One region of the Enterobacter sp. 6722112 genome, then DNA from elsewhere that is predicted to be linked to it. Evidence: predicted binding sites of a transcription regulator. Region 1 holds the regulator's gene; each other region holds the start of a gene.

Region 1 (4,193 bases):
GCGTCTGGTAGATAAAATTGTGTACTTCTGTGTGTCGATCGAGGAACGCTGCCACCGGCTTATCCAGACCGGTCATCGGACGCAGTTTCGGATCCCAGTGTGGGTTCGGCAGGAAACGCACATCAAAAACGTAATCCGCATCGATAGGTATGCCGTGCTTAAAGCCGAAGGATTCAAACACCATCGTCAGTTCGCGCTCGCGCTTGCCGAGTAAGCGCGTACGCAGCATTTCCGCCAGCTCGTGGACGGACATTTCGGAGGTGTCGACAATCAGGTCGGCCCGGGAACGCAGCGGCTCAAGCAGATCGCTCTCTTTATCGATGGCGCTTTCCAGCGAAAGATTTTTACTGGAGAGCGGATGCAAACGACGTGTATCGCTGTAGCGACGGATCAGCGTGTTGCGGTCAGCGTCCAGGAACAAGAGCTGAGGCGAGAAGCATTCCGGCAGGCTGTTCATTGCCTGCTCGAAGATTTCCGGCGATTCCGGCATGTTACGCACGTCGATACTGACGGCGGCAGAGATTTGCCTGTCCCCCAGCGTCCGCGCCAGATCGGGTAACAACACTACCGGCAGGTTATCTACACAGTAAAATCCCATGTCTTCCAGCGCGCGCAGGGCCACGGACTTCCCGGACCCCGAACGACCGCTGACGATCATCAGCACCATGTTCCGTTTCTCCTCAGGGCAGCCGTTCTGAAGGCCCTTTCCCGATTATGCCTCATCCTGATTGCCTTCTGCTTCAGTGATAATTTGATAAAGCTCTTCATCACTTTGGGCTGAGCGCAGTCGACGACAAATGGTTTTATCCGCCAGACGTTTGGCAACCAGCGACAGCGTGTGCAGGTGGGTTTTGGTCTGATCGGCAGGAACCAGCAGCGCGAAAAGCAGATCCACAGGCTGGTTATCGATGGCGTCAAAAGCGATAGGCGTTTCCAGTTGCACAAACACCCCCACGGCACGCAGCGTATCTTCTTCCAGCTTGCCATGCGGGATCGCAATGCCATTGCCGATGCCGGTACTGCCCATTTTTTCACGGGTCAGAATGGCTTCAAACACGATCTGCGGCGGCAGACCCAGCTGTTTTGCGGCCAGCTCACTGATGATTTCCAGCGCACGTTTTTTGCTCTGGCAGTGAACGCCACTGCGGGTACAATCCTGGTTAAGGACATTGCTCAGTTGAAGAGCGGAATCGTTGTTTATCATAATTTCACCTAAGCGCTAACTGTACAAATGGCCTGTTGTGTTTCACAACAGGCCGTCCTGCACCCGTTAACTGCCCGGACAATTAGTGTTGTTTCAGTTTATCTTTATGTTTATTGAGCTGTCTCGCAAGCTTATCAATCAAGCCGTCGATAGCCGCGTACATGTCTTGCCCTTCCGCACTGGCATGGAGTTCCCCTCCGTTGACGTGCAGGGTCGCATCCGAGATATGCGTCACTTTCTCCACTTTCAACACAACATAGACCTGGTTGATCCTCTCGAAATACTGCTCGAGTTTCGCAAACTTAGTGTTTACAAAATCGCGTAAAGCCTCAGTAATCTCGACGTTATGTCCGGTGATATTGAGCTGCATAGTGTCTTCCTTATCGGTTGTGTCAAACCAGTTGTTTACGCTGGTTAGACGGCGGAATGGATAAAGACTCTCGATACTTCGCGACAGTACGACGTGCCACCATAATACCCTGATCGGACAGCATGGTGGTTAACTTACTGTCACTGAGTGGCTTCGCGGGGTTCTCCGCGGCGATCAACTTCTTCACCAGTGCGCGAATAGCCGTTGACGAGGCTTCGCCGCCGCCTTCGGTGTTCACGTGGCTGGAGAAGAAATACTTAAGCTCAAAAATACCGCGTGGGCTGTGCAGATATTTCTGCGTGGTCACGCGGGAAATGGTTGATTCATGCATCTCGACGGCCTGGGCGATGTCTGCCAGCACCATCGGTTTCATAAACTCTTCGCCCTGCTCAAAGAACGCCTGCTGCTGTTCGACAATACAGCGGCTGACGCGCAGCAGCGTGTCATTACGGCTCTCCAGGCTCTTGATCAACCAGCGTGCTTCCTGAAGGTTGCTGCGAATGTATTGATTATCAGCGTCGTTACGGGCGCTGGTGCACATGGAGGCGTATTGCTGGTTGATTTGCAGGCGAGGAATGCTGTCGGCGTTCAGTTCAACGACCCACCGGCCATTGTGTTTTCTCACCAGCACATCAGGAATGACATATTCCGGTTCGCTGGTCTGGATCGACTGCCCCGGACGCGGATCGAGCGACTGGATCAGATTCACCGCTTCCTTCAGCACCTCTTCTTTCAGGCGTGTGACGCGCATCAGGGTGCGGAAGTCGTGATTCGCCAGCAGATCCAGATGATCGCTGATGATGAGCCGGGCTTCGTCAATCCACGGTGTCTCTTTGGCAAACTGCGAAAGCTGGATCAGAAGGCAGTCGCGCAGATCTTTCGCGGCGACACCTATCGGGTCGAAACGCTGAACGCGTTTCAGAACGGCTTCGATCTCTTCCAGTTCAATCTCGTCATTGCCGATGCTTTCAAGAATCTCGTCCAACGTCACGGTCAAATAGCCCGTGTCGTCAACGGCATCGACAATCGAGGTGGCAATGGCGCGATCGGTATCGGAGAAAGGGGTCAGCTCTACCTGCCACATCAGGTAGTCCTGAAGCGACTGGGTGGTTTCGCCCTGGTAGACCGGGAGTTCATCGTCCTGGTAGTCTGCACGTGTCCCGGAAGGGGTACCCGCGGTGTAAATTTCATCCCAGCTGGCATCCAGCGGCAGTTCGTCCGGCATCTCTTTCTGTTCGAGCGCATCTACGGAGTCGAGCGTTTCTGTGTCCTGCGTCTGCTGGGCGTCTACCTCGTCATGAAGATCGGTTTGCTCCAGCAGCGGATTGCTGTCCAGCGCCTGCTGGAGCTCCTGCTGGAGTTCTAACGTGGACAGCTGCAACAGACGGATTGCCTGCTGTAGCTGCGGCGTCATGGCCAGTTGCTGGCTGAGCCGTAATTGCAAACCTTGCTTCATGTTCAGAGCGTTTTTCTCCGGTTCGGCGTGACTTAACCTCTACCCTATCAGAGTCTGAAGTCTTCCCCAAGGTACACGCGCTTAACATGCTCATCTTCGAGGATTTGCTGCGGCGTACCGTGGGCAATCAGATGGCCCTGGCTCACTATGTAGGCGCGCTCACACACGGCCAGCGTTTCACGAACGTTGTGGTCCGTGATCAGTACGCCAAGCCCGCTGTCGCGCAGGTGCTCAATGATACGTTTGATATCGATAACGGAGATGGGGTCAACGCCCGCAAACGGTTCATCCAGCAGGATGAATTTTGGGTTTGCTGCCAGCGCGCGCGCAATCTCAACGCGGCGGCGTTCACCACCGGACAGCGCCTGGCCGAGGCTGTCACGCAGATGCTCGATATGAAACTCTTCCATCAGCTCGTTCGCACGGTCAGAGCGCTGCTCGCTGGTCAGATCGTCACGGATCTGGAGCACGGCCATCAGGTTGTCGAACACGCTTAAGCGGCGGAAAATAGACGCTTCCTGCGGCAAATAGCCGATGCCACGACGCGCGCGGGCATGCAGCGGCAGCAGGCTGATATCTTCATCATCGATGATGATGTTGCCGGCGTCACGCGGGACGATGCCCACCACCATGTAGAAGGTCGTGGTTTTACCCGCCCCGTTAGGGCCAAGCAAACCCACGATTTCGCCGGAGTTGACGGTCAGACTGACATCTTCGACGACGCGGCGGCCCTTATACGCTTTCGCGAGGTTTTTTGCAGTTAAAGTTGCCATAACGAATTAGTTACTCTTTTTCTGTGCCGGAGCCTGACCGTTGTTCTTGTCCTGCAACTGCGAAGGCACAAGCACGGTCGTGACGCGTTTGCCTTTTTCGCTGGAGGCCTGCATTTTCTGCTCTTTCACCAGATAGGTGATCTTGTCGCCTTTGATATTGCTGTCCAGCTGTTCTAGGTAAGCATTACCGGTCAGGATGACCAGATCCTTCGCCAGTTCATAGTGCATATGCGAGGCATGGCCTTTCACCGGCTTGCCGTTGTCCTGCATCTGGTAGAAGGTGGCCGGGTTGCCATAACCATCGATAATCTCTTTGCCCTGCTCGCCGCCCGGACGGGTAACGACCACTTTGTCGGCGTTGATTTTAATGGTGCCCTGGGTCATGACGAC
Region 2 (4,193 bases), 2.9 Mb from region 1:
CGTTCCAGGCGCCAGAGCCGGGCTATGAGCATCAAAAAAAGATGCCGTCTGCCCCGTCGCCGGACGATCTGAAATCGGAAACCGAAATTGCCCGCGCTCTCGCGCATCTGCTGCCGCCGCAGGTAAAAGAGAAGTTTCTGTGCGATAAACCGCTGGAGATCCGCCCGGTCGAATTTCATAACCCAATGAAGGGGCATACCGCTGAGCCCGCCCGCCAGGTGTGGATCCGCGCCAACGGCAGCGTACCCGCAGATTTACGCGTGCATCAGTACCTGCTGGGGTATGCGTCGGATTTCAACTTCCTGCCGGTTGCGCTACAGCCGCACGGTGTGGGCTTCCTCGAAAAAGGGATGCAGGTAGCCACAATTGACCATTCCATGTGGTTCCACCGTCCATTCGATATGAATGAATGGCTGCTTTACAGCGTGGAAAGTACCTCTGCGTCCAGCGCGCGCGGCTTTGTACGCGGGGAGTTTTACACTCAGGATGGCGTGCTGGTGGCTTCTACCGTGCAGGAAGGTGTGATGCGTAATCGCGGGTGATGTAAAAAGCCCGGTGGCGCTGCGCTCACCGGGCCTGCGAATTGTGCTTTTTCAGGCCGGGTAAGGCGAAGCCGCCGCCCGGCAAGGCACTCAAATTATGCGTTATAGGCATTCTCGCCGTGGCTGTTGACGTCCAGGCCTTCGCGCTCCTGCTCTTCCGGCACACGCAGCCCAACGGTCATATCAGCCAGCTTGTAACCGATAAAGGCCACAACACCGGACCAGACAACGGTGATCGCGATGCTTTCCAGCTGTACCAGCACCTGATGCATCATGGTCACGCCTTCTGCGTAACCCACACCGCCCAGAGATTGGGCAGCAAAGATACCGGTCATGATACAGCCGACGATGCCGCACACACCGTGTACGCCGAATACATCACACGGATCGTCAACGCGCAGAACACGTTTCAGTGCGGTAACGCCCCACAGCCCCGCCAGTCCTGCGACGATACCGATCAGCAGCGCACCGCCCACGCCCACGTAACCGCACGCTGGCGTAATACCTACCAGACCGGCAATCGCCCCGGAACAGGCACCCAGCAGCGATGGCTTGCCGCGAACGGCCCACTCGCCAAATACCCATGAGAGGATAGCGCCGGCGGTTGCCACAACGGTATTCACGAAGGCCAGCGCGGCGATTTCGTTAGCGGCGCTGGCTGAACCTGCGTTGAAGCCGAACCAGCCAAAATAGAGGATGGCGGTGCCGGTAAAGACCATCGGCAGATTGTGCGGCTTGAATGCTTCCTTCCCGAAGCCCACGCGCTTACCAATCAGGTAGGCGCCTACCAGACCTGCTACCGCGGCGTTGATGTGCACAACGGTACCGCCCGCAAAGTCCAGCGCGCCATGGGAAGCCAACAGACCACCTCCCCAGACCATATGCGCAATCGGGATATAGGAGAGCGTCAGCCAGACCACCACGAAAATCAGTACCGCAGAGAAGCGGATACGCTCAGCCAGCGCGCCCACAATCAGCCCCACGGTGATGCAGGCGAATGAGCCCTGGAACGCGACATGAATATACTGATAAAAACTGCCCATCACCGCGGTCAGTTCGATATTTTTCAGCATCGCCCAGTTAACGTTGCCGAAGAAGGCGTTGCCCTCCCCGAAGGCCAGCGAGTAACCGTAAACCACCCACAGCACACACACCAGCGCGAACGTGACGGCAACCTGCGTCAGCATGGAGAGTACGTTCTTGCCGCGGATCAGGCCGCCGTAAAACAGCGCGATCCCCGGAATCGTCATGAACAGCACCAGCGCGGTGCAAATCATCATAAAGGCGTTATCGGCTTTGTCTGCCACAGCAGGTGCAGCCATTGCCAGGCCCGGCAGCAGTGCCAGCGAACCCAGACCTGTTTTCATTGTTGCTTTCTTCATTTTCTCGATCCCTATCACTGTGTGCCAGGAGTTACTTACAACGCCGCTTCGTCAGATTCGCCGGTACGGATGCGAATGACGCGCTGTAGTTCGGCAACGAAAATTTTGCCGTCGCCAATTTTTCCGGTGTAGGCTGCTTTGCTGACGACATCAATCACCTCATCAAGCTGATCGTCGGCAATCGCCACATCAATCTTCACTTTTGGCAGGAAGTTAACGCTGTATTCCGCCCCGCGATAAAGCTCGGCATGACCTTTCTGACGCCCAAAGCCTTTCACTTCGGTGACAGTCAGTCCCTGAATACCCATGGAAGACAGCGCTTCACGCACGTCTTCGAGTTTGAATGGTTTGATTACCACCGTAACCAGCTTCATATATCCCCTCCAGTCAGAATTCGGTAATGGCCGCAGCTAACACGAAAGGGATATTGCAAAGGGTGTGCCAGAAGTGAAAGGTGAGGAGGAAAGCGCCGCGGCGCGGATGCGCCGGGAAGAGGCGAAAAAAAACGCACCATGGCAGTGCAGGGTGCGTTTCAGTTTTGCACCAACGGTTAAGTCTGTTAGCGCATTGCCTTGTTATGGTGCATCAGGCGCTGAGTGACTCTTCCTCGCGCGCGCTGGCGGCCAGTTCGTCGCCTGCCAGCTGCAACTGATACATCTGCCAGTAGCGTCCTTTTGCCTCAAGCAGCGCTCTGTGCGTCCCCCGTTCAACGGCCTGGCCACGGTGCAGCACCAGAATGGTATCGGCATCGACGATGGTTGAGAGGCGGTGGGCGATTACCACCAGCGTAGTGCGATCCCGCACGGCAGCCAGCGCCTGCTGGATCGCCTGCTCGGTACCGGAGTCAATGCTTGCGGTCGCTTCATCCAGAATTAACACCTGTGGCGTCTCAATCAGCACGCGCGCCAGCGCAAGAAGTTGCTTTTGCCCGACCGAGAGATTATTGCCCTGCTCACCCAGCCGGGTATGGATCCCCTCGCTTAACCCGCGCGCCAGATCCGCAAGCTGCACCGTTTCCAGCACCTCCCATACCTGCTCAGGCGTGAAAGGTCGTCCCAGCGTCACGTTGGCATAAAAGGTATCCGCCAGTACCACCGGATCCTGCTGCACCATCGCGACGCCCTTACGTAACGCGTTGTGGCTAAGCGCGGCAAGCGGCCGTCCGTCCAGACGGATCTCCCCCTGCGTCAACGGATAGTAGCCCATCAGCAAACTGGCGAGCGTGCTTTTGCCGCTGCCGGTATGCCCAACCAGGGCGACAAAACCGCGCGACGGTACCTCGAGGTTGATATCCTGCAAGACAAGCTGGTCGTCGCGGTAGGCAAACGAGACATGATCAAACGCTATGGATCCACTTTCCAGCGGGCGTTCGTCATCGCCATAGGTCTGACGCGGCCTGTCCATCAGCTCGAATACACGCTCGCCCGCAACCACCGCCTGTTGCAGCATCGATTGCTGCGTGGTGAGTTCAATCAGCGGTTCGTTAAGGCGTCCAAGGTAGCTGATAAATGCGTACAGTACCCCCACCTCGATGGTTCCGCGCGTCGTCAGGCCAAACAGCATCAACAGCCCGCACAGCACCAGCGCAGAGAAGAGGCTCAGCAGCGGGCGTAACAGGAAGCCATCCAGCCGTAACGTCTGCATCCGCGCCATATAGTGCGAGCGGCTGGCTTCTCCCATTCGCTCGCCAAAACGCGCCTGCTGGCGAAACTGCTGGATAACGCTCATGCCGTTGATCACTTCGTTGAAGCCATCATTGATATCTGCGAGGTAAGCGCGCACGCGACGAACAATCGGCGTGCTGTAGCGCTGGTAAATTACCATCACAATCAGCACCGCCGGGAAAATAGCGATCGCCACCAGCGCCATACGCCAGTCCAGGCTGAACATCGCCACCAGCATCGCGCCAATCAACGCGGCACTGCGCAGAACCGTTGCGACAACGGTTACATAGAGGTCGCGGATCACCTCGGTGTCATTGGTGACGCGCGAAATAACCTGCCCGACCGGCTGAGTATCAAACTCGCTCAGCGGCTGGCGCAGCGCGGCATCCATCACATCCGTGCGAAGCTGCTGGACCACGCCCACGGCGGCCCGGTTAAACAGCAACGACTGCGCATAGTGCAGCCCCGCCGCCGTCAGCTGTAGGCCGACATACGCCACGCCCAGCCCCGCCACCAGCCCCAGCGGCAGATAGTTTTTCGCCACCATATTGTCGATGAAATAACTGATAAGCAGCGGACCGGTCACCTCCGCAATCGCGGCGATC
Region 3 (4,193 bases), 100 kb from region 1:
ATCTCTGCTAAGTTCTCTGGATGTCAAGAGTAGGTAAGGTTCTTCGCGTTGCATCGAATTAAACCACATGCTCCACCGCTTGTGCGGGCCCCCGTCAATTCATTTGAGTTTTAACCTTGCGGCCGTACTCCCCAGGCGGTCGACTTAACGCGTTAGCTCCGGAAGCCACGCCTCAAGGGCACAACCTCCAAGTCGACATCGTTTACGGCGTGGACTACCAGGGTATCTAATCCTGTTTGCTCCCCACGCTTTCGCACCTGAGCGTCAGTCTTTGTCCAGGGGGCCGCCTTCGCCACCGGTATTCCTCCAGATCTCTACGCATTTCACCGCTACACCTGGAATTCTACCCCCCTCTACAAGACTCTAGCCTGCCAGTTTCGAATGCAGTTCCCAGGTTGAGCCCGGGGATTTCACATCCGACTTGACAGACCGCCTGCGTGCGCTTTACGCCCAGTAATTCCGATTAACGCTTGCACCCTCCGTATTACCGCGGCTGCTGGCACGGAGTTAGCCGGTGCTTCTTCTGCGGGTAACGTCAATCGACAAGGTTATTAACCTTATCGCCTTCCTCCCCGCTGAAAGTACTTTACAACCCGAAGGCCTTCTTCATACACGCGGCATGGCTGCATCAGGCTTGCGCCCATTGTGCAATATTCCCCACTGCTGCCTCCCGTAGGAGTCTGGACCGTGTCTCAGTTCCAGTGTGGCTGGTCATCCTCTCAGACCAGCTAGGGATCGTCGCCTAGGTGAGCCGTTACCCCACCTACTAGCTAATCCCATCTGGGCACATCCGATGGCAAGAGGCCCGAAGGTCCCCCTCTTTGGTCTTGCGACATTATGCGGTATTAGCTACCGTTTCCAGTAGTTATCCCCCTCCATCAGGCAGTTTCCCAGACATTACTCACCCGTCCGCCACTCGTCAGCAAAGCAGCAAGCTGCTTCCTGTTACCGTTCGACTTGCATGTGTTAGGCCTGCCGCCAGCGTTCAATCTGAGCCATGATCAAACTCTTCAATTTAAAAGTTTGATGCTCAATGAATTAAACTTCGTAATGAATTACGTGTTCACTCGTTGAGACTTGGTATTCATTTAGTGTCCGAGGACATTAAGAATCCATGTCACTTTGAGTGCCCACACAGATTGTCTGATAAATTGTTAAAGAGCAGTTGCGACGCGCTTCAGCGCGCTGTCGCGAGGTGGCGTATATTACGCTTTCCTCTTTCAGAGTCAACCCGTTATTTCAGGATTTTTTCTCTTCAGCCGACCGGGTTATCTGTGAAGTGATTCACATCCGCCGTGTCGATGGAGGCGCATTATAGGGATCCCAGTTTTTAGCACAAGTATTTTTTAGATCTTTTTTTCCAACTGATGATTTTCCGTTCTTTTCGCTGAAAACCCACCCGATCCGCTTAAAAATTGACGCATTTTGCCTTGCCTCGATCCAGGAATACGATCAAAGTCTTCTTTAATAGCGCTCATCTGTATCGAGGTAGATATGTTTGCAGTATTACGTCCTTATAAAGATCTGTTCCCCCAAAAAGGCGATCGCGTGATGATCGATACCAGCAGCGTGGTCATTGGTGATGTTCGCATGGCCGAGGATGTCAGCATCTGGCCACTCGTCGCGATCCGGGGCGATGTTAACTACGTTGCGATCGGTGCACGCACCAATATTCAGGACGGCAGCGTGCTGCATGTGACTCATAAGTCATCTTATAACCCTGAGGGCAATCCGCTCATCATTGGGGAAGATGTCACCGTCGGTCATAAAGTGATGCTCCACGGCTGCACAATCGGTAACAGGGTGCTCGTTGGGATGGGATCGATTTTGCTGGATGGCGTCATAGTAGAAGATGACGTAATGATTGGCGCAGGAAGCCTTGTTCCGCAAAACAAACGTCTGGAAAGTGGCTATCTCTATTTAGGCAGTCCGGTTAAACAGATCCGCCCCCTAAAAGAGGCGGAGATCGAAGGATTGAAATACTCAGCGAACAATTACGTTAAATGGAAGAATGACTATCTGGATCAGGATAACCAGACCCAACCCTGATCGTCTTCCTGCTGATCGCGGATCAAATCGCTGGCTTCCTCTTCCAGATCCCAGCGATTTTCGCAAAAGACCGCTAACGGATCTGAACCACCAAAGCGCTGATGCAACGTCTCCCCTTTAATCGCACAGGTGAGCTGCATTCCATGCACCAGCACCGGGAAACAAACCGCTTGCTTATTTTCATCCCAGATTTCTCTGTCGGGAAAATGAATCGCCTGATTCATGCCATCAGTTCCTGTTTCAGCTTTTCGATCACCGGTTCTACAGCAGGTAACACGCCATGCCAGAGTAGCACCGCATGAGCCGCCTGCCCCACCAGCATGCCCAGACCATCAGCCACGTGTTTTGCCCCCTGTTGTTCACACCAGGTCAGAAATGGCGTTTTCCCTTTTTGATAAAACATGTCATAGGCGTAGATGTGGGAATGAACCAGGGATGCAGGAATCGCCGGGATCTCTCCATTAATGCCGCTTGAGGTGGCATTAATCACAAGATCAAATTCGTGACTCGCGAGATCGTCAAGTGCTACCGCAGTTACGCTGCCTGTGTGTGCGAACAACGCCGCCAGTTCTTCTGCTCTGGAGAAGGTACGGTTGGTGATTGTCACCGCACAATCCAGCGAAAGAAGAGGAAGCAATACGCCGCGCGACGCGCCACCCGCGCCGATCAGCAGGATCCGAAAGCCTGGTTTAATAAACGACAGTCGTTCCAGATCGCTGAGTAAACCTATGCCATCGGTGTTATCGCCCAGAAGGCGACCATCTTCAAGCCGCTTAAGGGTATTGACGGCACCAGCGAGCGACGCACGCTCGGTCAGCTCATCCGCACGCCCGAAAGCCTCTTCTTTAAAAGGCACCGTGACGTTCGCACCTTTACCACCCGCATCAAAAAAGCTATTCAGCGTCGGTATAAATGCATCAACAGGCGCAAGAACCCGACCATACGGGTGATCTATCTGCAATTGCTCTGCAAACAGCTGATGGATCAGAGGCGACTTGCTGTGCGCGATCGGGTTACCAAAAACAGCATAGGTTTCCATAACATTATCCCTGGCGAAAACGTTCGCCGGTCAAGGCATCGCGAATTTCTGACGGGTTAAGACGCCCCCCGGTTTCACCCACGGCTACAGGGAAATCATTCCCGAACTGCGCCAGAACTTCTTCTGTTGTCCGACAAGGGGGAAGCCCGGTCAGGTTGGCGCTGGTTGAAACCAGGGGTTTACCAAATGCCTGGCATAACTCCACCACCAAGGGATGGTCGGTAACGCGTACCGCGAGTGAATCGAAACGCCCGGTTAGCCAGCGCGGCGTTGTCGGTTGTGCAGGGAAAACAAACGTCACGGGACCAGGCCACGCAGAGAAAATGGTTTCCCGCTGTGCAGGTGTCAGCATGGAATCATCAATATAAGGCTTAAGCTGCTCGTAGTTCGCAGCGATCAAAATCAATCCTTTTTCGACAGGCCGCTGTTTTAGCGCCAGCAGACGGTTAACGGCGACTTCGCTGTCAGGATCGCACCCGACCCCGAAAACGGCTTCTGTTGGATAGGCGATGACTTCTTCTTTTTTCAGGATGTCCACCGCCTGCGCGATGGAGCCTGATGGCAGGTTATTATTCACTGATTTGATCCGCCGAAACCGGCTTTCCACATTGTTTACTGGCGCAAAAGCGTTTCAAGCCTTGCGCGGTTTTCTTTTCTATAAGTAACGGATAATCGCAATGAGGGCAGACGCCCGCTACTGGTTTGAAATTGATAACGAACTGACATTCAGGATAGCGATCGCACGAATGGAAGGTCTTGCCATAACGAGAGCGGCGCTGCACCAATTGACCACGCTGGCACTGAGGGCAGGCAATTGCCGTTTCATCTGGTTTATCAATTTGTTCCGTATGTTCACATTCCGGATAGCGGCTGCATCCGATAAACATCCCGAACCGCCCCTGCCGCAGCGCCAGTTCGCCGCCACAGAGTGGACAAAGCTGTCCCTCCAGAATTTTGACGATATGTCCGTCCGCCTGGCTTTTCAGGGGACGGACATAATCACATTCCGGATAGCGTGAACAACCGAGAAACGGACCGTGTTTCCCGGACCGAATAACAAGTTCAGCCCCACACTGTGGGCAGGGCTCGTTTTTATGCACCGTGA

The links. The regulator sigma-54, encoded in region 1, starts transcription at its own class of promoters, with help from an activator protein. The targets are predictions, from matches to a motif close to GTTGGCACANNTTTCGCTNT.
Region 2: the regulator sigma-54 is predicted to act here: its motif matches at 2,351-2,370, upstream of glnK (P-II family nitrogen regulator).
Region 3: the regulator sigma-54 is predicted to act here: its motif matches at 1,195-1,214, upstream of AC4OVU_RS19895 (gamma carbonic anhydrase family protein).

What each region holds. Positions count from the first base shown of each region.
Region 1 covers NZ_JBZWGR010000007.1:3,749,047-3,753,239, reverse strand. Annotated here, with positions in the region: gene rapZ (RNase adapter RapZ) at 1-667, opposite strand, end outside; gene ptsN (PTS IIA-like nitrogen regulatory protein PtsN) at 713-1,204, opposite strand; gene hpf (ribosome hibernation promoting factor) at 1,287-1,574, opposite strand; gene rpoN (RNA polymerase factor sigma-54) at 1,597-3,030, opposite strand; gene lptB (LPS export ABC transporter ATP-binding protein) at 3,078-3,803, opposite strand; gene lptA (lipopolysaccharide ABC transporter substrate-binding protein LptA) at 3,810-4,193, opposite strand, start outside.
Region 2 covers NZ_JBZWGR010000007.1:859,189-863,381, reverse strand. Annotated here, with positions in the region: gene tesB (acyl-CoA thioesterase II) at 1-542, shown strand, start outside; gene amtB (ammonium transporter AmtB) at 638-1,924, opposite strand; gene glnK (P-II family nitrogen regulator) at 1,960-2,298, opposite strand; gene AC4OVU_RS05600 (SmdB family multidrug efflux ABC transporter permease/ATP-binding protein) at 2,510-4,193, opposite strand, start outside.
Region 3 covers NZ_JBZWGR010000007.1:3,852,468-3,856,660, forward strand. Annotated here, with positions in the region: rRNA gene AC4OVU_RS19890 (16S ribosomal RNA) at 1-1,017, opposite strand, end outside; gene AC4OVU_RS19895 (gamma carbonic anhydrase family protein) at 1,495-2,049, shown strand; gene AC4OVU_RS19900 (DUF1488 family protein) at 2,025-2,273, opposite strand; gene aroE (shikimate dehydrogenase) at 2,270-3,088, opposite strand; gene tsaC (L-threonylcarbamoyladenylate synthase type 1 TsaC) at 3,093-3,665, opposite strand; gene AC4OVU_RS19915 (DNA topoisomerase family protein) at 3,658-4,193, opposite strand, start outside.